DNA from 3 places in the Bacillus halotolerans genome. Region 3 is predicted to be linked to each of the others. Evidence: riboswitches for the same ligand, from Rfam matches in the RefSeq annotation. Region 3 holds a riboswitch; each other region holds the start of a gene.
What was found. A riboswitch is a leader RNA that binds a small molecule or an ion and turns the genes downstream of it on or off. The one in region 3 is predicted to bind S-adenosylmethionine.
Positions count from the first base shown of each region.

Region 1: another riboswitch for S-adenosylmethionine. It lies ahead of metN (methionine ABC transporter ATP-binding protein MetN); the one in region 3 lies ahead of metE (5-methyltetrahydropteroyltriglutamate--homocysteine S-methyltransferase).
Region 2: another riboswitch for S-adenosylmethionine. It lies ahead of metK (methionine adenosyltransferase); the one in region 3 lies ahead of metE (5-methyltetrahydropteroyltriglutamate--homocysteine S-methyltransferase).

Region 1 is NZ_CP029364.1:2,888,371-2,898,143, reverse strand. Features, by position in the region: gene sufD (Fe-S cluster assembly protein SufD) at 1-889, opposite strand, end outside; gene sufC (Fe-S cluster assembly ATPase SufC) at 907-1,692, opposite strand; gene DIC78_RS14785 (YuzK family famiily protein) at 1,870-2,022, opposite strand; gene DIC78_RS14780 (carboxymuconolactone decarboxylase family protein) at 2,215-2,592, opposite strand; gene metQ (methionine ABC transporter substrate-binding lipoprotein MetQ) at 2,675-3,496, opposite strand; gene metP (methionine ABC transporter permease MetP) at 3,510-4,178, opposite strand; gene metN (methionine ABC transporter ATP-binding protein MetN) at 4,171-5,196, opposite strand; SAM riboswitch class I at 5,302-5,408, opposite strand; gene DIC78_RS14760 (SCP2 sterol-binding domain-containing protein) at 5,523-5,867, opposite strand; gene DIC78_RS14755 (thioredoxin family protein) at 5,975-6,295, opposite strand; gene DIC78_RS14750 (toprim domain-containing protein) at 6,307-6,660, opposite strand; gene DIC78_RS14745 (YusG family protein) at 6,738-6,974, opposite strand; gene gcvH (glycine cleavage system protein GcvH) at 7,030-7,413, opposite strand; gene DIC78_RS14735 (arsenate reductase family protein) at 7,480-7,836, opposite strand; gene fadE (acyl-CoA dehydrogenase FadE) at 7,948-9,732, opposite strand; gene DIC78_RS14725 (acetyl-CoA C-acetyltransferase) at 9,747-9,773, opposite strand, start outside.
Region 2 is NZ_CP029364.1:3,159,789-3,169,561, reverse strand. Features, by position in the region: gene alaP (alanine permease AlaP) at 1-901, opposite strand, end outside; gene asnB (asparagine synthase (glutamine-hydrolyzing)) at 1,038-2,936, opposite strand; gene metK (methionine adenosyltransferase) at 3,086-4,288, opposite strand; SAM riboswitch class I at 4,457-4,596, opposite strand; gene pckA (phosphoenolpyruvate carboxykinase (ATP)) at 4,794-6,377, shown strand; gene DIC78_RS16285 (DUF2584 domain-containing protein) at 6,417-6,659, opposite strand; gene DIC78_RS16280 (alpha/beta hydrolase family protein) at 6,711-7,484, opposite strand; gene DIC78_RS16275 (ABC transporter substrate-binding protein) at 7,634-8,638, shown strand; gene DIC78_RS16270 (ABC transporter ATP-binding protein) at 8,651-9,433, shown strand; gene DIC78_RS16265 (ABC transporter permease) at 9,408-9,773, shown strand, end outside.
Region 3 is NZ_CP029364.1:593,180-602,952, reverse strand. Features, by position in the region: gene DIC78_RS02855 (glycosyltransferase family 2 protein) at 1-748, shown strand, start outside; gene guaD (guanine deaminase) at 753-1,223, opposite strand; gene DIC78_RS02845 (histidine phosphatase family protein) at 1,356-1,982, shown strand; gene metE (5-methyltetrahydropteroyltriglutamate--homocysteine S-methyltransferase) at 2,020-4,308, opposite strand; SAM riboswitch class I at 4,437-4,592, opposite strand; gene isp (serine protease Isp) at 4,724-5,683, opposite strand; gene rsbRB (RsbT co-antagonist RsbRB) at 5,906-6,739, shown strand; gene DIC78_RS02825 (HMP/thiamine ABC transporter permease ThiX) at 6,773-7,537, opposite strand; gene DIC78_RS02820 (ABC transporter ATP-binding protein) at 7,512-9,155, opposite strand; gene DIC78_RS02815 (ECF transporter S component) at 9,142-9,747, opposite strand; gene DIC78_RS02810 (HMP/thiamine ABC transporter substrate-binding protein ThiU) at 9,744-9,773, opposite strand, start outside.

The DNA of each region.
Region 1 (9,773 bases), 1.9 Mb from region 3:
CTCCTCTTCCGACAACAACCGTTTTCGTGTCGCCGTAAGTGCCGTCACCGTAAAGGTTTGTTGTGTTTTCGGAAATGGTGTCGCCATCGTTCATGAGGCCGAGAGCCCACTCGATTTTGCTGTCGCGTCCGCGCGCAGCACCGCGGCGATTGACATAAGTTGTCACGCCGGAAGACAGAGTATCCACCGCACCGTATGTCACACTGGCATTATCACCTGTGATAACCTCACTGATAATATTGAATACAGCATCTTTCGGGTTGACCGTGCTGATGTAGTTTTCTACATACGTTACTGAGCTATGGTCTTCCGCCACAATCAATACGTGGTTGAATAGAGCTGTATCGTTGCTTTCGTGGACATAAACAGCCTGAACCGGCGTCTCCACCTGAACATTTTTCGGAACATAGAGGAATGCCCCTCCGTTAACAAGAGCTGCGTGAAGTGCAGTTAATTTATGCTCATCAACCTTCACGCCGTCTTTCATAAAGTATTTCTCCACTAAGTCGCTGTGCTCGCGGGCAGCAGTCAAAATATCAGTAAAGATGACGCCTTTGTCTTTCAATTCCTGAGAAAGAGAAAGGTATGCAGGCGTCTGATCACGCTGTACATATAACGTTTTATCTTCGTTTTCGACATCGATCAGCGCTTTTGCTTCATCAGTCAAATCTTCTAATGAAGAAAGCGGCTCATTATCAACTGTATGCTTCGCGAAGTTCGTGAAGTTCCAGTTTGTGATTTTTGTTTTGTCAGGCTTCGGCATCGGCAGATCCTCAGCTTGTTCAAGAGCCTGTAAGCGCAGGTTTTTCAGCCAGGCAGGTTCTTGATGCTTTTCGGAAAAGCTTTTGAGATACTCCTGATCTACGGATAGTTTTGTATCTAGTGTCATATTAATCCCCCTAACGCTTACGCTTCTTGGCCTACAGTTTCGTCTTCAATGCCAAGTTCTTTTTTGATCCAGTCATAACCTTCTGCTTCAAGACGCTGTGCAAGCTCTGCACCGCCGGATTTTACAACGCGGCCTTGCATCATAACGTGAACCACATCAGGAGTGATGTAGTTTAACAGACGCTGATAGTGAGTGATCATCAGGCAGCCAAAGCTTTCGCTGCGCATTTTGTTGATCCCTTTTGATACAACTTTCAGAGCGTCAATATCAAGACCTGAGTCGATTTCATCAAGGATGGCGATTTTCGGTTCAATCATCATCAGCTGAAGGATTTCGTTGCGTTTTTTCTCCCCGCCTGAGAAGCCTTCGTTGAGGTAGCGCTGAGCCATTTCAGGGTCCATTTCTAAGAACTCCATGTTTTCGTCCATTTTGCGGATGAATTTCATAAGAGAAATTTCATCGCCTTCTTCTCTGCGCGCGTTGATCGCAGAACGAAGGAAGTCGGCATTTGTCACACCGCTGATTTCACTTGGGTACTGCATTGCAAGGAACAAACCTGCCTGCGCACGCTCGTCCACTTCCATTTCCAGTACATCTTTGCCGTCAAGCGTGATGCTGCCTTTCGTGACTTCATATTTAGGATGCCCCATAATAGCAGCTGACAGAGTTGATTTACCAGTACCGTTCGGTCCCATTACGGCGTGGAACTCTCCGCCTTTTATTTCAAGGTTTACCCCTTTTAAGATCTCTTTCCCTTCGATTTCAACGTGAAGATCTTTGATCGTTAATGTTGAAGCAGCCATATCTATACCTCCAAAAATATATAATCATTATTCTCATTTTATTCTCATTCTAATTTTATAACAAATGAAAAGTAAATACAACTTTTTATCGTGCCTTGCACATTTCTCAAGTTTAACAAAGTTCAGCACTTTATTAAAGCAATTGAAAAAGAAAAAGAGTGGATTCCCACCCTTTTTTTAAAGACCGATTTTCTCATTAAGCTCCGCAGAATACCGCTTGCATTTTTTATATTCAAGCTCTCTCTGCCGCTCAACTTCCATTCTTGTATCCAGCCGGCGTCCGTATTCCTCGTACCCGATTCCATGCGACAGCTGCATCGCTTTTTCCATTTCTGACGTATAATCGAGGTCCAGTCTGTCCTGGCTGCTGCAAATAATGAATCAATCCCTTCATTTATTTACTACTATTGTATCAGCTCTGCGACCGGCGCTGCAAAATGGATATGGCTTGATATAACAACGGATGAGACGAAAGGACCCTTTGAGTTGAAATGAGAATCGATTTTCGGAATATTCCTTCTTCTAATGCGTAGTGTTTCCAAATTCCTCTATGCACTGCTGGACAACTGTCACACCTTGGCTTAGGGCAGCTCCGCCTCCGAATGCCGCCGCCACACTGACAGCTTCAAGAATGTTTTCTTCCGTCGCTCCTTGGTCAAGACAGCCTTTTGTGTGATAGATCATGCAATATTCGTCCTGAGCATTGATGGCGATCCCCAGTGCAATCAGCTGTTTTTCTCTTTCTGTTAGTGAATTAGCTGCAAAGCATTGTTCGGTAAATTCGTTAAACTTTCTTCCCATCATCGGCATCTTCTGTTCAAATGTGCCTAAACTTTGTTTATATTGTTTTAGCGCGTCCTGCATGCTTCCTCTATCTTGATTCAAAGAAAATCCCTCCATCTGTTTAACATTCCTTTTTATTATGAACAGCTTTAAGGAAAATACCCAAAAAACCCCGGATTTCTCATCCGGGGTTTCAGTCTTATTCAGATACAGGAAGCACAGCTCCGTCATATTTTTTATCGATGAAGTCTTTGATCTTTTTAGAGTGAAGAACTTCCATCAGCGCTTTGATTTTTGCAGAATCCTCTTCGCCATCTCTCACTGCAATGATATTGGCGTAAGGGTTATCTTTTGTTGATTCCACTTCAATCGCGTCTTTTTTAGGATTTAATTTATTTTGGATCGCGTAGTTCACATTGATGAAGGCCGCGTCTCCTTCTTTGTTTTCATATGCTTTTGCCGTTAATTCAGGCGCTACTTTTTTGAACTGAAGGTTTTTCGGGTTTTTCTTAATGTCTTTCAGTGTTGCATCGACTGTCTCCACTTTGGAATCAAGTGTAATTAATCCTGCATTCTCAAGCATTGCAAGCATACGGCCTTGTTCAGCGACGTTATTTGTCAGGATAATTGTCGCACCGTCGGGAAGATCTTTTAATGATTTGTATTTTTTAGAATAAATACCGAATGGCTCTAAGTGAATCGCGCCGGCATTCACAAGTTTATAATCTTTGTTTTCTTTCATTTCTTGCTCAAGGTAAGGAATGTGCTGGAAGAAGTTCGCATCCACTTCTTTATCAGCTAAGGCTTTGTTGTACATTTTGTAATCACTAAGCACTTTCACTTTCAGTGTGTAGCCTTTTTCTTTTAACAATGGTTCAGCTTCTTTTAAAATTTCTGCATGCGGTGTTTTTGTAGCTGCAACAACAATTTCTTTCTTGCCGGATTCAGCGTTATTAGAACCGCAGGCAGCCATAACTCCTGCAAATACAAGCAGTAATGCACCTAAAAATAGCTTTTTCAATGTAAATCCTCCCTTATCGTTTGTCTATTATATTTGTTATGACATCACCGATCATTTGAATAATGAAAACGATGATTAAAATAAATACAGTAGCAACGAAGGTCACATCAGTATTATTAGACTGATATCCTTCTACATATGCAAGGTTTCCAAGGCCTCCTGAACCGATGGCGCCCGCAATTGCCGTTGAGCCGATCAAAGCGATGGCCGTAACCGTGATCCCAGAAATAAGGGCCGGCATGGATTCCGGAAGCAACACTTTGAAAATAATCGTTGATGTTTTGGCTCCCATTGATTTCGCAGCTTCGATGACGCCTTTATCCACCTCGCGCAGCGCAATTTCAGCAAGCCGCGCGTAAAACGGGGCTGAGCCGATGACTAACGCCGGAAGTGCCGCGTTCGGCCCTAAGATGGTGCCGACTAAAAACTTCGTAAAACCTAGTAATAAAATAATTAAAATGAGGAACGGAATAGACCTGAATACATTGACAATGGCCGCAATCACAGTGTTGACCGCTTTGTTCTGCCAGAGGCTCCCTTTGCTTGTGAGAAAGAGCAGCAGACCGAGGATCACCCCGATGACAAAGGCAAAAACCAAAGAGATCAGCGTCATATAAAGCGTCTCGTATGTCGCGTTCCATAATTCAGTTACATCAACGTTCGGGAAGTATTTTTCAAACATTCGTGATCACCTCTGCTTTCACCTGTTTGTCATTAATAAACCGGATCACGTTTTGCACTTCTTCCTCGTCACCGTCAATATGGATGAACAATGAACCGTATGCTCCGTCCTTCGTCTGCGAGATTTTCCCTTGCAGAATATTGACACTGACATTGAAGTTTCTGATCATCTCTGTAATCAGAGGCTGTTCAGCCGCTTCGCCGACAAATGTGAGCTGAACCGTTGTTCCTGACGCTTTTTCGTCAAGAAGATGCTGAAGCGTTTCTTTTGTTTCTTCAGGCTCAGTCACCTGCTGGACAAATCGTTTTGTCATTTCTTCCTTCGGATTCTTGAAGACATCGAGAACTTCTCCTTCTTCAACAACCTTTCCGTTTTCCATGACAGCGACTCTGTTGCAGATTTTGCGGATGACATGCATTTCGTGTGTGATCAGCACAATCGTCAAACCGAGTCTTTCATTAATATCGGACAAAAGATCCAAGATTGAATCAGTTGTTTGCGGATCTAAAGCTGATGTCGCTTCATCACAAAGGAGAACCTTCGGATTGTTTGCGAGCGCTCTGGCGATTCCGACCCGCTGCTTTTGTCCTCCGCTCAGCTGGGATGGGTAAGATTTTTCTTTTCCTTCTAAACCTACCAGTTTAATCAGTTCATTGGCACGCTTGATCCGCTCGCTTTTTTTCACCCCGGCAATTTCTAAAGGAAACAGGATGTTATCTCTGACAGTTCGCGACCAGAGCAAATTGAAATGCTGGAAAATCATACTGATTTCATGGCGTGCTTTTCTTAAATTGCGTCCGTTTACTTCATTAATCTTTGTTCCCGCCACTTCCACGATTCCTGAGCTCGGTTTCTCAAGTCCGTTCAGCAGACGGATTAAGGAACTTTTACCAGCTCCGCTATATCCTATAATTCCAAAAATCTCACCTTTTTTTATGGAAAGCGAGACATTTTGGACAGCATTGACATCTCCATGTTTCGACTTATACACTTTTGAAACATCCTGAAGATTGATCAAAGCGATCACCTGCCTTAACACTATTCTAAGAAATCTTCCGGTTTTTTCTGCAAAAGAAAAGCCTTTCTGCATACTTGAGCAGAAAGGCTTATATAAAACGCCTTTCTCTCATCTTTCAAAGCTGAACGCTTCGTGTGAATTGGCACCATTTCAACAGTGTTGATGGTTGCCGGGCTTCATAGGGCACTTCCCTCCACCTCTCTTGATAAGAGAAATATATAGTCTTTTTCGTCCGGAAATTCTTAATGTAGAATAGCATGGCGAATGATAAAATGTCAATAAAATAAATGATGTCAACTTTTACTATTATAATAATTTACTATTTTTCAATTCTTTAGAATCCTCTGAAAAAAACCATTAGTCAGCCACAGAATGGCTTCCAGCTTTAACAGCGCTCTGAATGAACCCTTTACCTTTAGGCTTCCGCTCTGGATCAGGTGCTGAAGGGAAATGTCTCCATGCAAAAGATCAATGATTTCTGTTTGGTTTCCATAAAAGGTCAGGTTGGACGTGTGGGGCGGAGAAATCTTTTTCATTTCCCCTTGTTCGTTTATTGAGACGGTTAAGGCTTCTGTTTCTCCTTGGAAGGTAATGAGCAATGTTGAAGTGTTCAAAAGGGGTTTTAAAAACAGATGCTGGTAATCATCTTCTAAAACTTCCGCTTTCTCCATTTGTACAACCTCCTATTTGTTGGTCATACATACACATTTCTCTCCTCAGCGCAAGAACCCCTTTATAAAACGAACGACAATTTCATTGGAATGCGCCGAGAAAAATGTCATAAATGAGATGCAGAAGATGATTTTTGTTTGATCAGCTCATATAAGTAAGAAACGGAATGAAACGCATACCCTCTTTCAATTACTTTCCCGCCCTTAAACAGCAGAAAACAAGGGACGCTTTCAATTTGATATGCTTTAGCAAACGCCGGTGAATAGTTGAGATTATTTTTATAGAAGGCGACAGACGGAAGCATTTCTTCGACGACTGTCAGCATTTTGCTTGCCAGCTGGCAGGTCCCGCAAAACGGAGTATATAAATATAGGAGATACACATCATCAGTAATGTGTTCAAGTTCTTGTTCTTGGAGTTCTTTCATACTATAACACCTCAGGTCTTTCTTTCAAGAAAAATCGTATGGACATTCAGATTTGCGCTCAGCAATACAGATGCTATATGGTGTCTGGGCGCCGCCGCGACTTCCTTATAGGCTTTGTCGATATGTATATGGAAGGCTTCATTAAATTCCCTTTTCAGCTGTTTTCTCAATTTCTCGCCCGATTCATCGGCATCAACCAAAATATAGACGTCCTTCTCGTAAAGCTCGTCAGCCAATTCCTCCAGCTTCAGCTGGCTGATTGTTCCGTTTGTGCAGATAATGCGCACTGGCTCATTCAGGACGCTTTCAATCTTTTCTTTATCTGATTTCCCTTCAACAATCAAGACTTTTTCCAGCTCGTCCATGTTCATCTGCTTCACCTGCCGCGTCAAATTTGAAACGTTCAGATTGTAAAAGAAGGCAGTGAAATTCACCGCCAACATTAACACCAGCCGCTTTCGTAGTCACAATCCACATATTTCTGATCGTCTCCTGAAACCACGTCGGCTGTCTTATAAAACTTTTCATTTTCATAGGTAAAACCGGACTTAAGCTCATATTCATTCATGCCTGTCATTTGGCCGATCATCTCATCTTCATGATATAACGAGAGCCGGCCATTTTGAAAGCGGCCTGTCACATCATTGGTGACATCGAGCTTTTGTTTGCTGAAAGCCATATTGGACACCTCCCATAGCGTTAGCGTATCCAATTGCCTGCTCAGCTATCCGGTTTTAGTCTTGCTGTGTCATCTCTTCGTATTGCTCTGCTGTCATTAGTTTTTCAATTTCAGACGCATCAGACGGTTCAACGACGATCATCCATGCTTTTTCATACGGAGATTCGTTGACGAACTCCGGGCTGTCATCAAGATCTTCGTTTACTTCCACTACAGTTCCGTTAATCGGTGCGTAAAGCTCAGATACCGTTTTTACGGATTCTACACTTCCGAAAGGCTCGTCCGCTTTAATTTCAGCGCCGACTTCAGGAAGCTCAACAAACACGATATCTCCGAGCTCGGATTGGGCAAAATGGGTAATGCCGATTTTGGCTTTTTCTCCTTCAACTTTTACCCACTCGTGTTCTTCTGAGTAACGCAAATCTTTAGGTATGCTCAATTGAATCCCTCCATTTTTTACAGCACTACAATAAGAAGATACCACACTTTTCGAAAAAAATTTACATCATGACCAGTTTTCTTCAAATTGATCTTCTTTAAAGCCGACTGTCACTTTTTCGCCGTCTGTTGTGAGCGGGCGCTTGATCAGCATTCCGTCTGAAGCCAGCAGTTCAAGCTGTTCGTCTTCTGACATATGATACAGTTTTTCCTTCAGATTCAGTTCACGGTATTTCATGCCGCTTGTGTTGAAGAATTTCTTTAAATCCAGCCCGCTTTTTTCATAAAGCGATTTTAGCTCCTCTTTGCTTGGAGGCTGTTCTGCAATATGTATTTCGTTGATTTCTTTTCCGTGTTCTTCAAGCCATTTTTTCGCTTTGCGGCACGTTCCGCATTTAGGGTACCAGTAAAAAGTTAACGACATCTTCTTCCCCCTCAATAAAATAATCGAGGTTATTTTAACACAGTTTGTTTTAAAAACCTAAAACAGTGCTTCATAAAAAAAGAGCTCCGGATGAGCGGAGCTCCTTGGGACTCAGACAATATATTTTTCTGCCTCGAACACACCCGCTGCCGCTTCACGTTTTTTCCGAATGACATTTTTAGGCGTCACGCGTGTCAGCTTGCGGAGAGCCGAGAGCATCATACGGAGAGAATCCCCTTCTTCCATTGCTAGTAAAGATTCTTTCGCATGGGCTTCAATTTCGTTAAAGGCTTCTTGAACGAAAATTTCTGTGTACAGCAGCTTTTGCGCTGCTTTATCGCTTCCTTGCGCGGCAATGGCCTTTTCCGTTCTGAGCACGGCTGATTCCATTGCATATACATTGCTGACAATATCAGCAATGTTTACGAGGATTTCTTGTTCGCGGTCGATCGCTTTTCCGTATTTTTGCGCGGCAAGGCCCGCGGCGAACAGGGCGATTTTTTTGGCTTGCTTGACGATATATTTCTCTTGCTCTAATACGCCGGTGCCCGGCTCCTCAGGCATAAGCATCATGAGTTCTTCTTGAAGCGCCTGTGCCTTTTCAAAAAGAGGCAGCTCGCCTTTCATCGCTTTCTTCAGAAACGTGCTTGGCACGATTAACCGGTTAATTTCATTTGTTCCTTCGAAAATCCGGTTGATCCTGGAATCCCGATAGGCTCTTTCCACCTCATACTCCTGCATAAATCCGTAGCCGCCGTGGATTTGCACGCCTTCATCGACAATATAATCAAGCGTTTCAGAGCCAAACACCTTGTTGAGAGAGCATTCAATGGCGTATTCGGCAATGGACTTCGCAATTTGTCTTCCGTCCTTTAGGTCTTCAGCTGTAAACTGGCTCATATTGTCTTCAAACAGTCCGACAGTTCTGTACACAGAGCTTTCCATCGCATACAGTCTTGATGCCATCGTCGCGATTTTTTCCTGGGTCAGCGAAAAGCCTGCGATCGGCGTTTTAAATTGGCGGCGCTGATTTGCGTAAGCTGCAGACAGCTCGATCACCCGTTTGGACGCGCCGATCGTTCCTACTGCCAGCTTGTAGCGGCCGATATTTAAAATATTAAAAGCGATGACATGCCCTTTGCCGATTTCTCCAAGAAGGTTTTCCTTCGGCACCTCAGCCTGATCCAAAATAAGGGTTCTCGTCGATGACCCTTTAATTCCCATTTTCTTTTCTTCAGGTCCGGTTGATACGCCCCGAAAATCTTTTTCTACAATAAAAGCGGAAAACTTTTCGCCGTCCACTTTGGCGTAAACGACAAAGACATCGGCAAAAGCTGAGTTGGTAATCCACTGTTTTTCTCCGGTTAATACGTAATGCGTTCCAGCTTCATTCAGCACCGCTGTCGTTTTTGCGCCTAACGCATCAGATCCGGAACCCGGCTCAGTCAGTGCGTACGCAGCGATCTTTTCCCCAGAAGCCAGATCAGGGAGATATTTTTTCTTTTGCTCTTCCGTTCCGAAGAATACGATCGGCAAGGAACCGATGCCGACATGTGCACCGTAAGAAAGTGAAAAGCTTCCCGCACGCGAAAATTTTTCAGTGATCAGCGCCGAGCTGATTTTATCAAGGCCCAGCCCGCCGTATTCCTCGGGAACATCGGCTCCGAGAAGCCCTAGTTCTCCCGCTTTCTTCAAAAGCCGGACGGAATGTTCAAATTGATGGTTCTCAATTTCATCTATATGCGGCAGAACGTCCTGCTCAATGTAATCCTCCGTTGTTTTCGCAATCATTTTATGCTCGTCGGTGAAATCCTCCGGTGTATACATCTGATCATATGTGACATCCTCGATTAAGAAGCCGCCGCCTTTTAGTACTTCAGCCGTTTTTTTCGTCATTTGTTTTTCCCCCTTTAGCATAATTCAAATACGCCGGCTGC
Region 2 (9,773 bases), 1.6 Mb from region 3:
TGTTGCAAGAAGACAACGCTGCCGTCAGAACGACAAAGTTAATGATGCCTGCCGCATATGGAATCCCCACTTTTTCAAACGTGAGTACAAAAGGGCTTCCTTGCGATCCGATTTCCTGCCACGGATAAATGGACATGATAACAAATAAAGCACCGACGTAAAAAATCAAGATACGCCAAAATACCGTATCAATTGCTTTCGCTAATGATTTTTGCGGGTTTTTGACTTCGCCGGCAGTCACCCCTATCATCTCTATGCCTAAATACGCGAACATCACCATTTGAAGTGACAATAAAACCCCTTTTATTCCATGAGGAAAAAATCCGCCGTTGCTCCACAAGTTGCTGATGCCAGTCGCAATGCCTCCATTGCCGACTCCTGTAATGATCATTAATAAACCGACAGCAATCATAGAAAGGATCGCGACAATTTTAATCAATGCGAACCAAAACTCCAGCTCTCCATACGCCTTTACGGCGAGGAAATTAACACCAGTCATAATCACCAGCGCCGACAATGCCCAAATCCAATTGGGCACATCCGGAAACCAGTATCCCATATAAATTCCGACAGCGGTGATTTCCGCCATACAGGTTACAACCCATAAGAACCAGTAATTCCACCCGGTTAAGTAACCTGCGAGCGGACCTAAGTAGTCACGCGCATACCTGCTGAAGGAGCCCGCGACCGGCTTTTGAATCGCCATTTCCCCAAGCGCCCTCATTATAAAAAACATAACCAGGCCGCTGCAGGCATATGCCACCAAAATACCCGGCCCTGCTAATTGAATAGCTGATGCGGAGCCAAGGAAAAGTCCCACTCCTATGGCAGCCCCTAAAGACATCAAAGAAATATGCCTTTCTTCCAGACCGCGATGCAATTCTTGTTTTTGTTTTTGCATGTTCCCTTCTCCCCTAGAAAAAAATATCATTACATCATTTTTCTGAATATTTCACACGAATGTGCAGGGTAATCAATGATGATGGAGAAATACTGGTATAATAACAAGGCTTTCGACGAATCGAAAGCCTTATCTGTTAGACAAAGATGACTTCTTTAGGCTGATGGCTCAGCTCTTCAGGCATATACCGTTTTTCGATATTGATGCTGTGCCAGATCATAAAGATGAGCACTGTCCAAATTTTACGGCTGTTATCAGCCTTGTCGGCACAATGGTCTTCAAGAAGCTGAAGAACGTAATCCTTATGGATATAAGCGTCCGTTTGGCTTTCCTGAATAATGCTGCGCACCCATTCGTTCATTTCGTTTTTCAGCCAATGACGGATCGGTACAGGGAAACCGAGCTTTTTGCGGTTCAATACATGATCCGGCACAATGCCTTCAGCAGCTTTGCGAAGGAGATACTTTGTCGTACCGTTCTTTGTTTTCAATTCATCAGGAATTTTAGACGCAACGTCAAATACGACTTTATCAAGGAATGGCACACGCAATTCCAAAGAATTCGCCATCGTCATTTTATCCGCTTTTAGCAAAATGTCGCCTCGCATCCAAGTGTGGATATCGACATACTGCATTTTGTTAATATCGCTGTATGAGCTGCTTTCTGTAAAGTAAGGCTTCGTCACATCACGATACGAAAGGCTCGGATCATAGTGCTTCAGCAGCTGTTTCTTCACGGATTCTTCAAAGATCTTCGCGTTGCCGATATAACGCTCCGGAAGCGGAGTGCAGCCGCGCTCAAGCAGGCTCTTTCCTCTCATTCCCTCAGGCATAACGGCCGCTACGTGCAGAAGCATCTTTTTCAAGCCGGACGGAATGCGTTCAAACGGTTTAAGAGAAAGCGGTTCACGGTAGATGTTGTATCCGCCGAACAGCTCGTCCGCACCTTCGCCAGATAACGCAACCGTTACGTGTTTTTTTGCTTCTTTCGCCACGAAATACAACGGAATCGCAGCCGGGTCTGCAAGCGGATCATCAAAGTGCCATACGATTTTAGGAAGCTCGTTCATGTATTCTTCAGGTGAAATGACTTTGCTTATATTTTCAATGCCCAGTGCAGCGGCAGTTTCTTTCGCTACATCAACTTCACTGAAGCCCTGCTGTTCAAATCCGACAGAAAATGTTTTCAGGTTTGGATGAAATTCTTTCGCAACGGATACAATAAACGAAGAATCGATTCCGCCTGATAGGAATGAACCGACAGGCACATCACTTCTCATATGAACGTTTACAGAGTCATAGATAGCGTCTCTGACTTCTTTGACAAGTTTATCTTCTTCCGTCTGAACAGGCTGGAAGCGCGCCTTGAAATACGTTTTGAATGTGATATCACCGTCAGGACGGATTGTAAACTGAGAACCCGGCTCTACTTTTTTCACATCAATATCAAGCGTACTTGGCTCAGGAACGAATTGGAAAGACATATACTGCTGTAATGCTTCTTTATCTATTTCAATATCATTTTGGGCTGCCATTAAACTTTTTCTCTCTGAGGCAAAATAAACCTGATCATTGATCGTTGTGTAATACAACGGCTTAATGCCGAATGGATCTCTTGCTCCATAAAGAACATGATCGTTTTTATTCCAAATCAGAAAGGCAAACATGCCGCGCAGCTTGGAAGCCGCTTCTTCTTTATAGTGACGGTAAGTCGCAAGAAGAACCTCTGTGTCAGAATCTGTGTTGAAAGTATATCCCTTTGCTTCAAGCTCTTCTCTCAGTTCGATATAGTTATAGATTTCCCCGTTAAAAATAATCCAATATTTTTCATCTTCATATGATAAAGGCTGTCCGCCATTCTCCACATCAATAATGCTGAGCCGTCTGAATCCGAATCCAACGTGCTCATCATGGTAATATCCGTCACTGTCAGGACCGCGGTGAACGATCATTTGGTTCATTTGTTTGATTAGTTCTTCTTGATCAGCGGTTTGAGTTAACGGATGCTTGTTAAAAACCCCGACAAATCCACACATAGTATTGCCTCCATATTTAAAATTGTCATCATTGAACCCCTATTTATAGACGCTGTGAACAGTGTTTGGTTTCACAGTTATGTAAAAAAATAAACATGGATACATCGATAAAAAAGGGAAAGCCGCTTAACCAGTAAGCGGCTATAAAATTATTCTCCTAACGCTTCTTTACGCAGCTGTTCCGCTTTGTCTGTACGCTCCCACGGAAGGTCAACATCGTGGCGTCCAAAGTGGCCGTACGCGGCAGTCTGTTTGTAGATCGGCCGGCGTAAATCAAGCATTTTGATAATGCCGGCAGGTCGTAAATCAAAGTTATCGCGCACAACTTCAATCAGTTTTTCCTCCGAAGCTTTTCCGGAACCGAATGTGTTGATTGAGATAGACACAGGCTGTGCAACACCGATCGCGTAAGCAAGCTGCACTTCGCAAGAATCTGCAAGCTCAGCCGCAACGATGTTTTTCGCAACGTATCTTGCAGCATAAGCAGCTGAACGGTCTACTTTCGTCGCATCTTTACCAGAGAACGCGCCGCCGCCGTGACGTGCGTAGCCGCCGTACGTATCAACGATGATTTTACGTCCTGTAAGCCCCGCATCCCCTTGAGGTCCTCCAATGACGAAACGGCCTGTAGGGTTAATGAAGTATTTTGTTTCTTCATCAATTAATTCTTTAGGAACAACCGGATTGATGACATGTTCTTTAATGTTGCGCTGAATTTGCTCAAGCGTAATTTCAGGGTGGTGCTGGGTTGAAATAACAATCGCGTCAATGCGGACAGGTTTGTTATTTTCATCATACTCAACCGTTACCTGTGTTTTGCCGTCAGGGCGAAGGTAAGGAAGAACATCTTCTTTACGCACTTCACTCAAGCGGCGGGCTAATTTATGAGCAAGTGAAATTGGAAGAGGCATAAGCTCTTTCGTTTCGTTGCACGCATAACCGAACATTAAACCTTGGTCACCCGCTCCGATTGCTTCAATTTCTTCGTCGCTCATTGTGCCTTCACGGGCTTCAAGCGCTTGGTCTACACCCATCGCAATATCAGCAGACTGCTCGTCAATTGATGTTAAAACCGCACAAGTTTCCGCATCAAATCCGTATTTTGCACGTGTGTATCCGATTTCTTTAATCGTTTCACGAACCGTTTTTGGAATGTCAACATACGTAGAAGTTGTGATTTCTCCGCTGACAAGAACCAAACCAGTTGTCACAGACGTTTCACAAGCAACACGCGCGTTAGGGTCTTTCTTTAAAATTTCATCTAAAATGCTGTCAGAAATCTGATCACAGATTTTATCCGGATGCCCCTCCGTAACAGATTCTGATGTAAATAAACGACGATTTTTACTCATGATTTGCTTCCTCCTGCACAAGGCCTCCCGAAAGACCTTATATATATGATACGGAACTCGCTCCCTCTTATACAATGTTACGTTTATATTAGAGATGTTAATTGGCATATTTATGAAATAAAAAAACCTTTTCCGTTCGAGGAAAGGGTTTGGTCTTTGTGCCTTTCACTCTTATCGCTCAAGGAATCATTCAACCTTGCATCAGGTTAGCACCTTGGTTGTCTCACACAATTTAAACATAATGAATAATAGAGAAACCGGTTGCTGGGCTTCATAGGGCCTGTCCCTCCGCCAGCTCGGGATAAGAGTATCCGCTCAATGAAATATCTTATCGTAAAAGGGTTTGCAATGTCAATATGAATCAGGAGAAATAGACGCCTTTATTGCGGAAAACAATGGAAATGCACACACAAAAAACGATAAATAGTATAGACTATTTGAAAATATATGTTATACTAATTCACAATTAGCAAAACACAAATAAAATGATAAAGGAAGGTTTCTTATGAACTCAGTTGATTTAACCGCTGATTTGCAAGCCTTATTAACAAGTCCTAATGTGCAGCATAATTTATCTGCAGCTCAGCTTACAGAAAAAGTACTTTCCCGCAACGAAGGCATTTTGACATCCACGGGTGCCGTCCGGGCGACCACAGGCGCTTACACGGGACGTTCGCCGAAGGATAAATTTATTGTAGAAGAAGCAAGCACAAAGAGTAAGATTGATTGGGGTCCGGTGAATCAGCCTATTTCCGAGGAAGCATTTGACCGGCTATACACGAAAGTTGTCAGCTATCTGAAACAACGTGATGAGCTGTTTGTTTTCGAAGGATTTGCCGGTGCTGATGAAAAATACAGACTGCCGATCACGGTCGTTAATGAATTTGCATGGCACAATTTATTTGCCAGACAGCTGTTTATCCGTCCTGAAGACAATGATAAAAAAACAGTCGAACAGCCGTTTACCATTCTTTCCGCTCCGCATTTCAAAGCGGACCCAAAAACAGACGGCACACATTCAGAAACCTTTATTATTGTTTCTTTCGAAAAGCGCACGATTTTAATCGGCGGAACGGAGTATGCCGGAGAAATGAAAAAATCGATTTTCTCCATCATGAATTTCCTGCTGCCTGAGCGAGATATTTTATCCATGCATTGCTCCGCCAATGTCGGTGAAAAAGGCGATGTCGCGCTTTTCTTCGGCCTGTCGGGAACAGGAAAGACCACCCTTTCGGCGGATGCTGACCGGAAACTGATCGGTGATGATGAACACGGCTGGTCGGATACTGGTGTCTTCAATATCGAAGGCGGATGCTATGCCAAGTGCATTCATTTAAGCGAAGAAAAGGAACCGCAGATTTTTAAAGCGATTCGGTTTGGATCCGTTCTCGAAAATGTTGTTGTAGATGAAGATACGCGTGAAGCCAATTACGATGATTCCTTCTATACAGAAAACACACGTGCCGCTTACCCGATTCATATGATCGACAACATTGTCTCTCCGAGCATTGCGGGCCACCCGTCAGCGATTGTATTTCTGACGGCTGATGCATTCGGCGTTCTGCCGCCAATCAGCAAGCTGACGAAGGAGCAGGCTATGTACCACTTCTTAAGCGGTTATACGAGTAAACTAGCTGGAACCGAACGCGGCGTCACGTCTCCTGAGACGACATTCTCCACATGCTTCGGTTCACCGTTCCTTCCGCTCCCGGCCCATGTATATGCGGAAATGCTCGGCAAAAAGATCGACGAACACGGCGCAGACGTTTACTTGGTCAATACCGGCTGGACCGGCGGCGGCTACGGCACAGGCGAACGCATGAAGCTTTCATACACACGGGCGATGGTAAAAGCAGCGATTGAAGGCAAATTAGAAAATGTGCAAATGACCACTGACGATATTTTCGGCTTGCACATCCCGGTTCATGTTCCGGGTGTTCCCGATCATATCCTACAGCCGGAAAACACGTGGAATAACAAAGAGGAATACAGAGAAAAGGCTGTGTATCTGGCAAACGAATTCAAAGAAAACTTCAAAAAGTTCACAAATACAGATGCCATCGCGCAAGCAGGCGGGCCTCTCATTTAAAAAAGCAAAAGCCAAGAGCAATTAAGCTCTTGGCTTGTTTTAATTGACTGTATGCAAAGAAGTCAGCTTGTACGTAATGATTGTCCGCCCGTCTGTCCATTCAAGCTTCTGCACTTCGGCTGTGCCTGACTTTTCACCAAACTTTGTTTTGCTGACATCCATCGGAATCTCCATTGGATAAATGCGATACCCGTCTTTCTCTAATCTGAATATATTTTCATCTATGCGAACTTCTTTTCCTTTTGTCACAATCAATGTATTAAATTCAACAGGCATTCCCAAATTGAAATCCCCTTTCGTTCTCTTTTTTCTATATCATAACATATTTCACCGTCAGCGGTTTTTCATCCACTGCGTGAGCTGCCGCACAATACGCCGGTTTTCCTTCGGCGGAAAATAATGTGTGAAGGTACTGTAGTACCACGTCTCTACAGGCTTGTGCAGCTGTTTTAATTTCTCCTCAAATAAATACGAATGCTGAATGGAAACGTTTTGATCTTTTTCTCCGTGAATTAATAAAACGGGTGCCTCAATTTTGTTCACTTGGTCAAAAGGCGTTCGCCATTTGTATTCGTCAGGCACCTTTTTCGGCGTTCCCCCAATCACTCTTTTCATCATTCTTCGTAAATCCTGCCGCTCTTCATATGTAAGAATCATATCACTGACGCCTCCCCACGAAACGAATGAAGCCGCATGTCGTCCCATTTCAATCGCAGTAAGCATTCCCATTATGCCGCCTCTGGAGAAACCGAAAATATGAATTCTGTTCTTTTTCACTTGCGGATGCTGCTGGAGCAGGCGAAAAGCGGAAAAAGCATCCTCTCTGTCTTCTCCTGCAAAATCCTCGTTGCCCTCCCCTCCCTGGTTCCCTCTGTAAAAGGGGGCAAATACAACAAATCCTTGGGACGCAAACTGGATAATTCGGCCCGGTCTGACCATTCCAACACTTTTAATACCGCCGCGCAAATATAAAAATCCGTCATATTGCCCAGGTGCCGCCGGCTCCGCCAGCAGCCCTTTCACTTTTAAGCCATTTGAAAGGTAGCAGATGGTAAACAAACGCACATGCCGGCTCGGCGACGGAAATCTTCTTTTCTCAACAATCAATGCTCCCGCCTCCTTTTTTCTTTATTCTTTCCTGCCTTTAAAAATAAATCCTGTAACCCGGATTAGGCATTCACACATTTTTATACCCATCATACGATATGTAAAGCAAAAAAGGATATTAACTTGATGCTAAATAAGGAGGTTGTCATGTGAACAAATGGTTAAGGCTGGGCTGTTTCTGCGTTTGCAGTGTGTTTCTCACCATTGCCCTGAGCGCTTGCAAGCAGGAAGCTACACTCACGAAAGTAAAAGTAGCCGAAGTGACCCATTCCATTTTTTATGCACCTTTATATGTTGCAGAATCTAAAGGATTTTTCAAGGATGAAGGCCTTGATGTCGACGTCAATACGACCTGGGGCGGTGATAAAACGATGACTTTGCTTCTTTCAAACGGCTCGGACATTGCTCTTGTCGGATCAGAAACATCCATTTATGTCGAATCGCAAGGGGCTAAAGACCCTGTCATTAACTTCGCACAGCTGACTCAGACAGACGGAACGTTCCTTGTCGCAAGAGAAGATGCCGAAAATTTCAGCTGGGATCAGCTGAAAGGAAAGACTTTTCTCGGCCAGAGAAAAGGCGGTATGCCGCAAATGGTCGGCGAGTATGTGCTGAACCAACATCACATTGATCCGCATAAGGATATTGAACTCATCCAAAACATAGACTTCGCCAATATATCCAATGCCTTTGCTTCTGGAACCGGTGAGTATGTCCAGCTTTTTGAACCGACTGCTTCACTCTTTGAGAAAGAAGGCATCGGCCACATCGTTGCTTCGTTCGGAGAAGAATCAGGCCAGGTTCCTTATACAACTTTTATGGCAAAACAAAGCTATTTAAAGAAAAACGAGAATACAGCCGTCAAATTCACGAGAGCTATTTATAAAGCGCAGCAGTGGGTGGAAAACCACTCAGCGAAGGACATCACAGAAGCGATTAAAAATGAATTTGACGATACCGATCCAGATGTCATCGAAACGTCCATTGAACGCTACAAAAAACAAAATTCGTATTCTCCGGACCCGCTCCTCAACGAAAAAGAATGGGAACTGCTCCAAACGATTATGGATCAGTCGGGTGAACTGCCAAAGCATATACCATACAGTCAGCTTGTGAACAAACACATCGCCGAAAAAGTCACCTCGGAAAAATAGGAGGCGCCATCTATGTCTTTTTTACATGTCGACCATGTAACCCATACTTATTTTTCTATTAAAGAAAAAACAACCGCCGTACAGGACATTCATTTTGATGCCGAAAAAGGCGATTTCATCTCATTTCTCGGTCCGAGCGGCTGCGGAAAAACAACACTGCTTTCCATAATTGCAGGCTTGATTGAACCTTCGGAAGGCAGAGTTCTGATTGAAGGCCGCGAGCCGAATCAAAAAGAACATAACATTGGCTACATGCTTCAGCAGGATTACTTATTTCCCTGGAAATCCATTGAGGAAAATGTGCTCCTCGGTTTAAAAATTGCCGACACGCTTACTGAAGAAAACAAGGCCGCAGCACTTGGTCTTTTGCCGGATCTGGGTCTCGTTGATGTTGAAAAGAAATATCCTAAGGAGCTGTCAGGCGGGATGAGGCAGCGGGCTGCGCTTGCAAGAACTCTTGCCCCAAACCCAAGTCTGCTTTTACTGGATGAGCCATTTTCCGCGCTTGATTTTCAAACGAAGCTGTCTTTGGAAAACCTCGTTTTCCGCACATTAAAGGAGTATCAAAAAACAGCGGTGCTTGTCACTCATGATATAGGGGAAGCGATTGCGATGAGTGATACCATCTTTTTATTTTCTAATCAGCCGGGCACCATTCATCAAATTTTTACAATCCCTAGAGAATTGGCTGCGATGATGCCTTTTGACGCCCGTCAGGAGCCATCCTTCCAGACGCTGTTTCAAACGATATGGAAGGAGCTGAATTCTCTTGAGAAACAGCAAAGAAACAATTGATCTGCTTCATGAGCAATTTCAATTTAAACAGAAAAAAGAGAAATGGAATGTGCATTCTTTTCAGCTTGCGATATTTATCCTCTTTTTCTCCGGATGGGAAATCGCAAGCAGACAGAGCTGGATTGATCCTCTGATCTTCAGCTCGCCGTCAGCCGTATGGCGTTTACTGATTGAAAAGGTTGCTGACGGCTCATTGCTGTCGCATATCGGGGTTACTTTATTTGAGACCGTGCTTGGCTTTTTGCTGGGGACTTTCCTTGGCACGTGTCTTGCCGCGTTGTTATGGTGGTCCAATCGGCTTGCCAGGATATTAGATCCATATCTGGTCATTTTAAATGCG
Region 3 (9,773 bases):
GCAATGGGATGAAAACGAAGCATTTGAACAAATGCAGATCAGGCTGATACGGAATCAGCGGAAGATAACGTTTAAGGGAAGAATTTGCGAAAAGCCCGTGGGTGAGGAGGCAAGCGGCGCTTTCTCTCTCCCTTGTGTTATTCACCATTACGGCTATCTGGAGCAGGAGGCAAAGTGTAAGCATAAACGTAATTTAAGCATATTGAATACAGAATTATTGACGTCATATGCCGACCCGCTTCTCATTTATCAGAAAGCAGCTGAGTACGACAGAGGCGGTGAACAGAGCAAAGCCATCCGCCTGGCAATGAAGTGCATAAATGAATGCAACAGCAAAAAGCAAATTCCTCCAGCGGTTTTATATTATATCAAGTTTCAACTCTTCATTGATTCTGAACGGTATGAAGAAGCTGAGCGGGATATTGATGAAGCACTGCGGCATTATCCAGATTACAGCACCCTTTACTACTACAAAGGGATAATGAAGTATCAGCTTAAAAAAGTCAGAGAAGCGATTACAGCATTTGAATCCTGTCTGCAAACGCAAGGTGAAAACCATCAGTACGTACAGGTTAAAGGGGCCGCTGATTTTCGATCCCTTTGCTGGCTGGGCGTCTGTCACGCTGAATTGCATCAACATATGACAGCAGTTTTATATTTGCAAAAAGCGCTGAAAGCAAACCCGAGGTGTACTCAGGCACAGCAGCTGCTCAGTGAATTAACAAAGGATCAGGCCGCACATGCCTGATCCTTTAATATTCTTTTTTATGGTCAACATCCCGCCATGCTTGAAACGGAGATAAATGCTCCGTGAGAGTTACGTGATAAAAGGGGATCGTTCTTTCTTCAGCAGGTTTATTGATTTCTTCATAAATGAATGAATCATCAAAACCGGCTTCAGCAGCATCTGTATGCTCAGCAGCATAGTAAACGGCTTTCGGCCGGGCCCAGTAGATGGCGCCTAAGCACATTGGGCATGGCTCGCAGCTCGTATACAACATGCAGTCATCCAGCTGGTATGTCCCAAGCGCTTTACAGGCGTTTCGAATAGCAGTTACTTCCGCGTGGGCAGTCGGATCATTGCTTGTAGTAACGTTGTTCTGTCCTTCGGCTATAATGGCCCCGTCCTTCACGATAACAGCTCCGAAAGGCCCGCCGATTCCAGCAATCACTCCTTCACGAGCAAGCTCGACAGCCCGCTTTAAAAACGTTTCATGATTCATCCCATACCCTCCCAGTCGATCGAATGATATAAGTATAGCCGAAAAGAAGTGCAAAAAACATTCTCAAAAAAATGAAAAATAAACAAAATATTTGGGTGATTTGCTAAGATGAAAAAAAGGGAGGGGGAGCATATGCTGCATTTGTATATCGCCAGGCATGGACAGACACATTGGAACGTAGAAAAAAGAATGCAGGGCTGGCTGGATTCTGGTGTAACAGAACTTGGGCTGTACAATGCCCGAGCTCTTGGAGAACGGCTGAAGGATATTAAATTCAATCAGGTTTACATCAGCCCGAGCAAGCGGACAGAAGAGACGGCAAAAGCTATATTGGGACCGCGCTGCCTGCCGCTGGTGAAAGATCGTATATTCAGAGAAATGTCTCTGGGGCCATGGGAAGGGAAAAAACAAGAGGATATTGAAAGAGACGAACCTGATCTTTTTCATGCTTATTTTCATCATCCTGAAGCATATCGCCAGCCGGGATGTGAAACGTTTTTTGACCTCGAAAGCCGGGCAAGGCTGGCTCTCCAATTGATTTTAGACAGCCATTCTTCCGGGAATATTCTTCTGGTTACCCATTCTGTCTTTATATTAATGCTGTTAAATATCATAAAGGGAAGAGGCATTCATGACATATGGAATTCTGCTTACATACATGATACATCATTGAGCCTTGTGGCATTTGATAAAAATGGAACAGCCAAAATACTAAAAGAAGGGGATGGGGAGCATCGAAAACCGATTCCCGTTTTCTAAAAGAAAAAACCATCTGCATTTGCAGATGGTTTTCGTATTATACAAGCTGTGTCTGCTTAGCTCTTGCCTGTTTCGCCGCTTCAACCATATTTTTTAAGGCTGCGACTGTTTCTTCCTGCTGTCTTGTTTTTAAACCGCAGTCAGGATTTACCCAGAAACGGTCAGTCGGACATACAGCAAGCGCATCAACGATAATGTTGTACATTTCCTCAGTTGACGGGACACGTGGACTGTGAATGTCATAAACACCAAGCCCGAGCCCTTTCAAATACGGATGCTCTTTTAAGTAATCCAAAAATCCTCCGTGGCTTCTGCTGTGTTCGATCGTAATGACATCAGCGTCAAGATCATTGATCGTATCGACGATGTCTTCGAAGTTGCTGTAGCACATATGTGTATGAATTTGTGTTTCATTTTTCACGGAAGAGGTTGTTAATCTGAATGCTTCGGCAGCCCAAGTCAAATATTCATCCCAATCACGGGTTTTTAACGGAAGGCCTTCACGCAGGGCTGGCTCATCGACTTGAATGATTTGAATGCCCGCGTCTTCAAGCGCTTTTACTTCTTTGCGGAGGGCGAGTCCGATTTGGAATGCGATTTCTTTTCTCGAGATATCGTTCCGAGGGAAGGACCAATTTAAAATCGTAACAGGACCTGTCAGCATTCCTTTTACATGCTTGGATGTTAACGATTGAGCGTATACAGTATCTTTCACTGTCATCGGTTCAATAAACTCTACATCTCCATAAATGACCGGCGGGCGTACACAGCGTGAACCGTATGATTGAACCCAGGCGTACTTCGTAAAGGCGAAGCCGGCCAGCTTTTCACCAAAGTATTCAACCATGTCTGTCCGTTCGAATTCACCGTGAACAAGAACATCAAGATCCAATTCCTCCTGAATATCAATCCATCTTTTCGTCTCCGCGTTGATAAAGTTTTGGTATTGTTCATCAGACCACTCGTTTTTCCGCCATTTTTGGCGTGCGCTGCGTACTTCAGCAGACTGCGGGAAGCTTCCGATTGTTGTTGTCGGCAAAAGCGGGAGTCCGAGAGATTCATTTTGCAGGGTTAAGCGTTCTTCAAACGGAATGGGGCGCTTGAAGTCTTTATCGCTTAATTGTTCCAGCTCTTGCTTTTGTTCAGAATTGGCTCCTGTTGCAAATTGTTTGAGCGCTTTGATGTCCGCTTTCGCTTGCTGAATTTGCTCACTGATGGCGGCTTTGCCTGATACTAAGCCTTCTTTTAAAGCTGTTAGCTCTGCCAGTTTTTCTTTCGCGTAGGACAATCCGTTCAGCAGATCTTGTTCCAAATGCTCATCTGGGTGTTTCGCTACCGGAACATGAAGCAGGCTGCTGGAAGGCTGAATCCACAATTCATCAACCTGTGCAATGCTGAGGATATGAAGCACGGCATCCAGGCGTTCTTCAAGATCAGCTTTCCAAATGTTGCGTCCGTCTATGACACCGGCTGCCAGCACTTTATCTTTCGGAAAGCCGTGTGTCTTAAGCTGTTCCAGGTTTCTGCCTTTATCATGAACGAAATCAAGCCCAATACCCTGTACAGGATAAGAAATAAGCTCCTCATAAGCATCAACAGAATCGAAATACGTTTGCAAAAGCACATTCAAGGAAGAAAGCTCATTTGTGATGCTCTCGAATAACTCTTTTACGCCGCGTACATCCTCAGCTGAAGCGGTGACAAGCGCAGGTTCATCAATTTGAACCCATTTTACGCCTTCTTCTTCAAGCTCTTTTAAAAGCTGTACATATAACGGCACGAGACGTTTTTGAATTGCTTTAGCTTCAGATGGCTCGTAGCCTTTTGCAAGCGTGACGAACGTATAAGGGCCGACGATAACAGGTTTTGTTTCAACGCCGTACTCCTGTTTGATTCGGCGGTAGTCTTCAAGCTGTTTGTTTCTTGTCAGGCGGAACTCTAGGCTCTCGTCATATTCCGGCACGATGTAATGGTAGTTTGTATTAAACCATTTTGTCATTTCACTTGATACGGCGTCTTTTATTCCGCGGGCGATGGCGAAGTATGTATCTGTACTGTCAGTCAGGTGTCTGAAGCGTTGCGGGATCCAGTTGAAACTGACCGCAGTGTCAAGAATATGATCATACTGTGTGAAATCAGAAACAGGCACAACATCAATCTGCTGGTCAATTTGCGTTTTCACTGCGGATAAGAATAATTCATCGATTTGCTTCAAAAACGTATCTTTATCGCTGTTTCCTTTCCAATACGCTTCAAGCGATTTTTTCCATTCTCTGTTCAGTCCGATTCTTGGAAATCCTAAATTCGATGTTTTGATTGTTGTCATTGTTTCTCCTCCTTTATATGTAAAACACTCTTGTTGACCCGCGGATACAGGCTGTTAAGAGGTTTTCTCACAACTAAAAAGCCTCTTTCCCATGAGAGAAAGAGGCTTTTTTGCAAAACATACAGCCTCTCTCATCTCTCAGAAACAATCTGATGGAATTAGCACCGTGCCTTAAGAGATATAAATCTCGGCGCGAAAATCAGTGCGCCCCATTTCACAATGGAATTACGGTCGGTTGCTGTTGGGGTCAAAAGGCCAATCCCTCGCCCAACTCTCGATAAGAGAAAATGTTATTAATTTTTTGAAAAGTTGAATCATTTGTTGGTAATCTTAACAGCAATTCAAAATCATTGTCAACAAAGATTTTGAAATTTTTTTTACAAATTACAGTATATATTATATGAGAAAAATAATATTATAGGGTCAGTAAATGTGACTGCTCTGCTTTCTCCGATAGCTCATCAGGAGCGGTTAAATACAGGAATCCATTCCCGGCCAATGTTTTTGCGATATCGAGCGGAAGTGTCCTGCGGATCAGCTGCGCATAAAGCTCAGATTCAGAGAGCTCTCTTTGAAAAGATTCTTCTTCAAAGCTTTTAATTAAAGCAAGCGCTCCGCTGACATGAGGGGCAGCCATTGAAGTGCCGGTAAGCTTCCCGTATTTCTTGTTGGGAAGAGTGGATAAAATGTTTTCACCAGGTGCAACAAGATCAATCTCTTTGTTTGTGTTTGAAAATTCTGACGATTCACGCGCTACTGAAACAGATCCAACCGCAATTACATCATTATACGCAGCAGGATAGGAAAGCTCCTCTGTGCGTTCGTCGCCGTCACCCTCATTTCCCGCAGCACAAACGACTAGCACTCCGTTTTTGACGGCGTTTTTGACCGCTTCCTCCAGTTCAGGCACATCGCTCGGTCCGCCAAGGGACATTGAGATGATATCAGCCTTTTGCTCAACAGCATAGTTAATGCCGTTAATAATCCATTCGTACTTTCCGCTGCCGTTTTCACCGCCAAGCACCTTTACAATTAAAAGGCTTGCCTCAGGCGCAACCCCGGCGATGCCGCCGTTTGAATCGTTAGCCGCAATCGTTCCGGCAACATGTGTGCCGTGTCCGTTGTAGTCGGAAATGGCATCTTCCTTGCCGCCGTCATCATCTGTGAAATTCTTTCCGCCGATGATTTGGTTTTTCAAATCGGGATGGCTCGTATCGCAGCCGGTGTCCAATACAGCAATTTTTACGTCTTTGCCTTTAACCCCTTTTGCCCACACTTCTGGCGCCTTAATCACTTTAATACCCTCAGGAAGCTCGTTCACATCCATGATCTGCTCATTCGTCACATACGGGATCAAGCGGATTTCACCATTCATAAAAAAGCCCTCCTTTTTTATGCTTGCAAGTGGATACAAGGGTGTTATCTCACATTATATGAAAAAAGCAGCCGCTCGGACAGTGTCGTTTGAAGCATTTTGAAAAAATAGGATACAATCCAATGGATTAGTAATTTTCAAAATAATGGATGTCTCTAGCGTGTATGGCTGGGATTCAGCTGTCAGTCAAGTTATAATAGAAGTTGGGAAAGGAGCAGTGTGATGAAACTGAATGAAAAAATATTTGCGTTTTTTTCTGAGCATGTAGAACAAATGGCCGAGGAATGGATTGACACAATGGAGGAAAGCGATCCGAATTCGATTTATGCCTTACATAATGCAACTGTAACCGAGGAGCTGAAAGAGCAGGACAGAGAGTTCTACCGGCATCTGAATTACATGTATGTTTTACCGGAAAAACAATTTCTCGATGAATTTCAACAATGGGTTATTGAGCTGACGAATGATCAAAAACATCTCGATACCCCGGTGCAATACGTCATCCGTGAGTTTATGAGAAACCGAAGATTATATACGAAGTATTTTGAGAAGTTCGCAGAAGAAAACGAGTCGGCATTTGGACCGGGAGAGAAACAAAAATGGGCCGATTTGATTGTGAAAGTTTTTGATTTTACCATTTATACATTCGTCGATCACGCTGAATCGAATGCAAAACAGCAATTAAATGCCCAGAGAGAAATGATACTGGAATTAAGTTCGCCTGTCATTACTCTGAGCAAAACGACAGCTCTGCTGCCGCTTGTCGGTGATATTGATACTGAACGGGCAAAGTTTATTCTTGAGAACACGCTTAATGCATGTGCGAAAAGACGCGTTGAGCATCTGTTGATCGATCTTTCAGGTGTCGTCGTTGTTGATACAATGGTGGCGCACCAAATCTTTAAATTGATTGAGGCGCTTACTTTAATCGGTGTCAGATCCACATTGTCTGGAATCAGACCAGAAATTGCGCAAACCGCTGTACAGCTTGGAATTGATTTTACGAACATTAATATTAAAACCAATCTTGCCCAAGCATTGAACTATCATCAATAATAAAAAAGCCGCTATTCAACATAGCGGCTTTTTCTATGAGGTAAAACATAAAGACACAAGAAAAGATCCTGCGAATAACAAGAGAATGAGGAAAAAGAACAGCCAGTCGCGCGGGCTGACGGTAAGCGACCGGTAATACGTCCGGTTTCGGCTGCCTGTAAATCCTTTTGATTCCATCGCAAGAGCTGTTCGTTCCGCTTTTCTGATCGCGCTTGCTAATAGCGGGATGGTATAGCGCTTTAACGCGTTTATTTTTTCTTTTAAGCCATTTTCCGCCGCCCCGCCTCGGATTTTATGTGCCTGCTGGATCAGCTGGACCTCCTCTTTTAACAGAGGGAGAAAACGAAATCCGGCAATGACGCCATATGCAAGCTTCGGGGACAGCTTGCACTGCTGCACAAGACTCAGCATAAATAAAATCGGATCGGTTGTAAAAACAAACATCATTGATAAGGCAGAAAAGCACAAAATACGAAACCCGAGTGAGATGCCGACAGCCACATTTTCACTGTTGATCGAAAAAGGGCCGGCTTGGAACAGAAAATTATCTGCGGTCGTCGGAATCTTGCCGAAAACAGCGGCTGTCCATACGCAGCCGAATGCTAAAATCAAAAACGGAATCGTGAACAAAAGCCATTTTTTCAGCGGTATTCTGGCCGCAAACAGGACACCCGCAACAATCATGATATAAAAGCACGCCGGTGTGTAAGGATTGTAAATAAACGACAGCATGACGACACAGCAAAAAACCGCCGCTGCTTTTACTGCCGGGTTAATGAGATGTAACGGCTGCTTCATCACGCACCTCCTGCTGGTATGTCATCCATTCATATCGAAGGGGGAGGGTGAGCTTTGCTTTTTGGACGAGCTCGGCTTCCCTAGAAAATAATTGTTCCGGTGTTCCGTCAAAGGCCAAATGTGTGCCGTGAAGCACAAGCACGCTGTCAGCATATGAAGATACAAGCTCCATATCGTGTGTGATCATGAGGACAGCGGTGCCTTCTGTCTGGATATGCTGAATCATTTCCATGCATTCAGCGGCTGTTTTGGCGTCTTGGCCAAAGGTCGGTTCGTCTAAAAGCAAAACCGTTACATCGTGCATCAGCATTGTGGCGACACTCAGCCGCCGTTTTTGCCCTTGGCTGATCGCAAACGGATGGTGGTCCGCCAAATGTGCAAGGCCGAAACGCTGCAGCAGGTTCTGCGCTTTTTTCTCGGTTTCGGCATTTGCCGCATGGCCGAACAGCAGCTCATCATATACTGTGTCAGTCACAAACTGGTGCTCTGGATTTTGGAAAACCAATCCCATTTGTTTGCGAAGCTCTTTTTCTTTGTAAGACTCCAGCGGCTTATCATGCAGAAGAATCTTGCCGCTTTTCGGTTTGAGCAAACGGGCGAGAACAGACAACAGCGTAGATTTTCCTGTGCCGTTTGGCCCGACAAGTGCCGTCAAAGAGCCTGCACGCAATGAAAAACTGATGTCTTTGAAAATGGTCTGCTGTCCTCTTGAAAACGATAAGCTCTGGACCTGCACTGCGTGTTCAGCAGAAAGAACCGCCGCTTCTTCAGCAGGCCCAGCAGGGAAGGGTTCCTTGAACAGCGTTTCTTTTGACAATGTAAACGGTATGCTCACGTTTTCTTGTAAGCCACAAATTTTTGGCGCAGCGATTCCCATTGTTCTTAACATGTTTGAGTGATGCTGAAACATATCCTTAGTCGGCCCGTCTAAGGCTTTCTTGCCTGCTCCATCCAGTACGATTGTTCTTTCAACCCAAGGCGCCCACTCATCAAGCTGATGTTCGATCACGAGAAGGCCGAAGCCTTTTTCCTGCTGAAGCTCTTTGATCATTTGAACGAATTCCCGTGCTGAATAAGGGTCTAAAAGGGAAGTCGGTTCATCCAGAATAATGAGCTCAGGCTCCATCGCCAAAATACAGGCGAGCGCGACTTTTTGCTTCAGTCCCCCTGACAGAGTGGAAATCGTTTTTTCCTTTACATGAGTGATGTGTAATTTTTCCAGAACGTCATCAATTTTCTTCACCATTTCTTCTTGGGGGATTTGCAGATTTTCCAATCCAAAGGCGATTTCATCCTCTACTGTCAGCATACAAAACTGCTGCTCAGGGTCCTGAAAGACGACTCCGACATGCTGAGCGATTGTTTCAGAGGTTTCAGCGTCAGTGATCGTTTTTTGAAATAAGAATACATGCCCAGACAGCATCCCGTCGCAAGCTTCAGGGTAAAGCCCGTTTAAACAGAGGGCAAGCGAGCTTTTTCCGCACCCGCTCGGCCCTAACAATAAAGCGCATTCTCCTTTTTGGAGCTCAAACGTTATATCCTGAAAAATCGGTTTCTCGTTTTCTTCATATGAAAAGCTAAGCCGGTCAACCGAAAGCAACTTGTTATAGGCTTGCATGATTTGATACCCGTTTCCGTTTCCTTTTCTTTTTCAGTTCCTTTCCGAGTGCCATTCCGTTTAAGACACCCGTATATGCGAGAGAATCGCTGACAGCTTTTCCGAGAAGGCCGGCCAGGACCGCACCTGAAACGAGACGGATCACAAGCATAATGAGCAGATAGCCCGGTGAGTACGCCGCATAACCGGAAACAAAGAAATCATAAATAAAGCTGGACACCGAAGACCCCATACCCGCCAGAAGCAGCACAGGAAGGGAATATGCTTTCCAGCGTGTCGCAAGAAATACAGCTTCTGCTCCGAGACCTTGAACAATGCCGATAACGATAACCATCGGGCCTGAAGGATTTCCCAGCAAACATTCAACGAGAGCTGCAATGATTTCTGAAACAAGGGCCGCGCCCGGTTTACGAATGATGTACGCGGCAATCACTGACACGATAAACCAAATGCCGTAAATCGGTTCATAAGCGATGGGCCCGAACATCCCTGCAAGTACGTTTCCGAAATGGGTGAATACTAAATACACAATGCCAAAAACAATACTGATAACAGACATGATGACAATTTCTTTTACTTTCCAGCTTTTCATTTTATCCCTGCTTTCTGTTTTCTTGA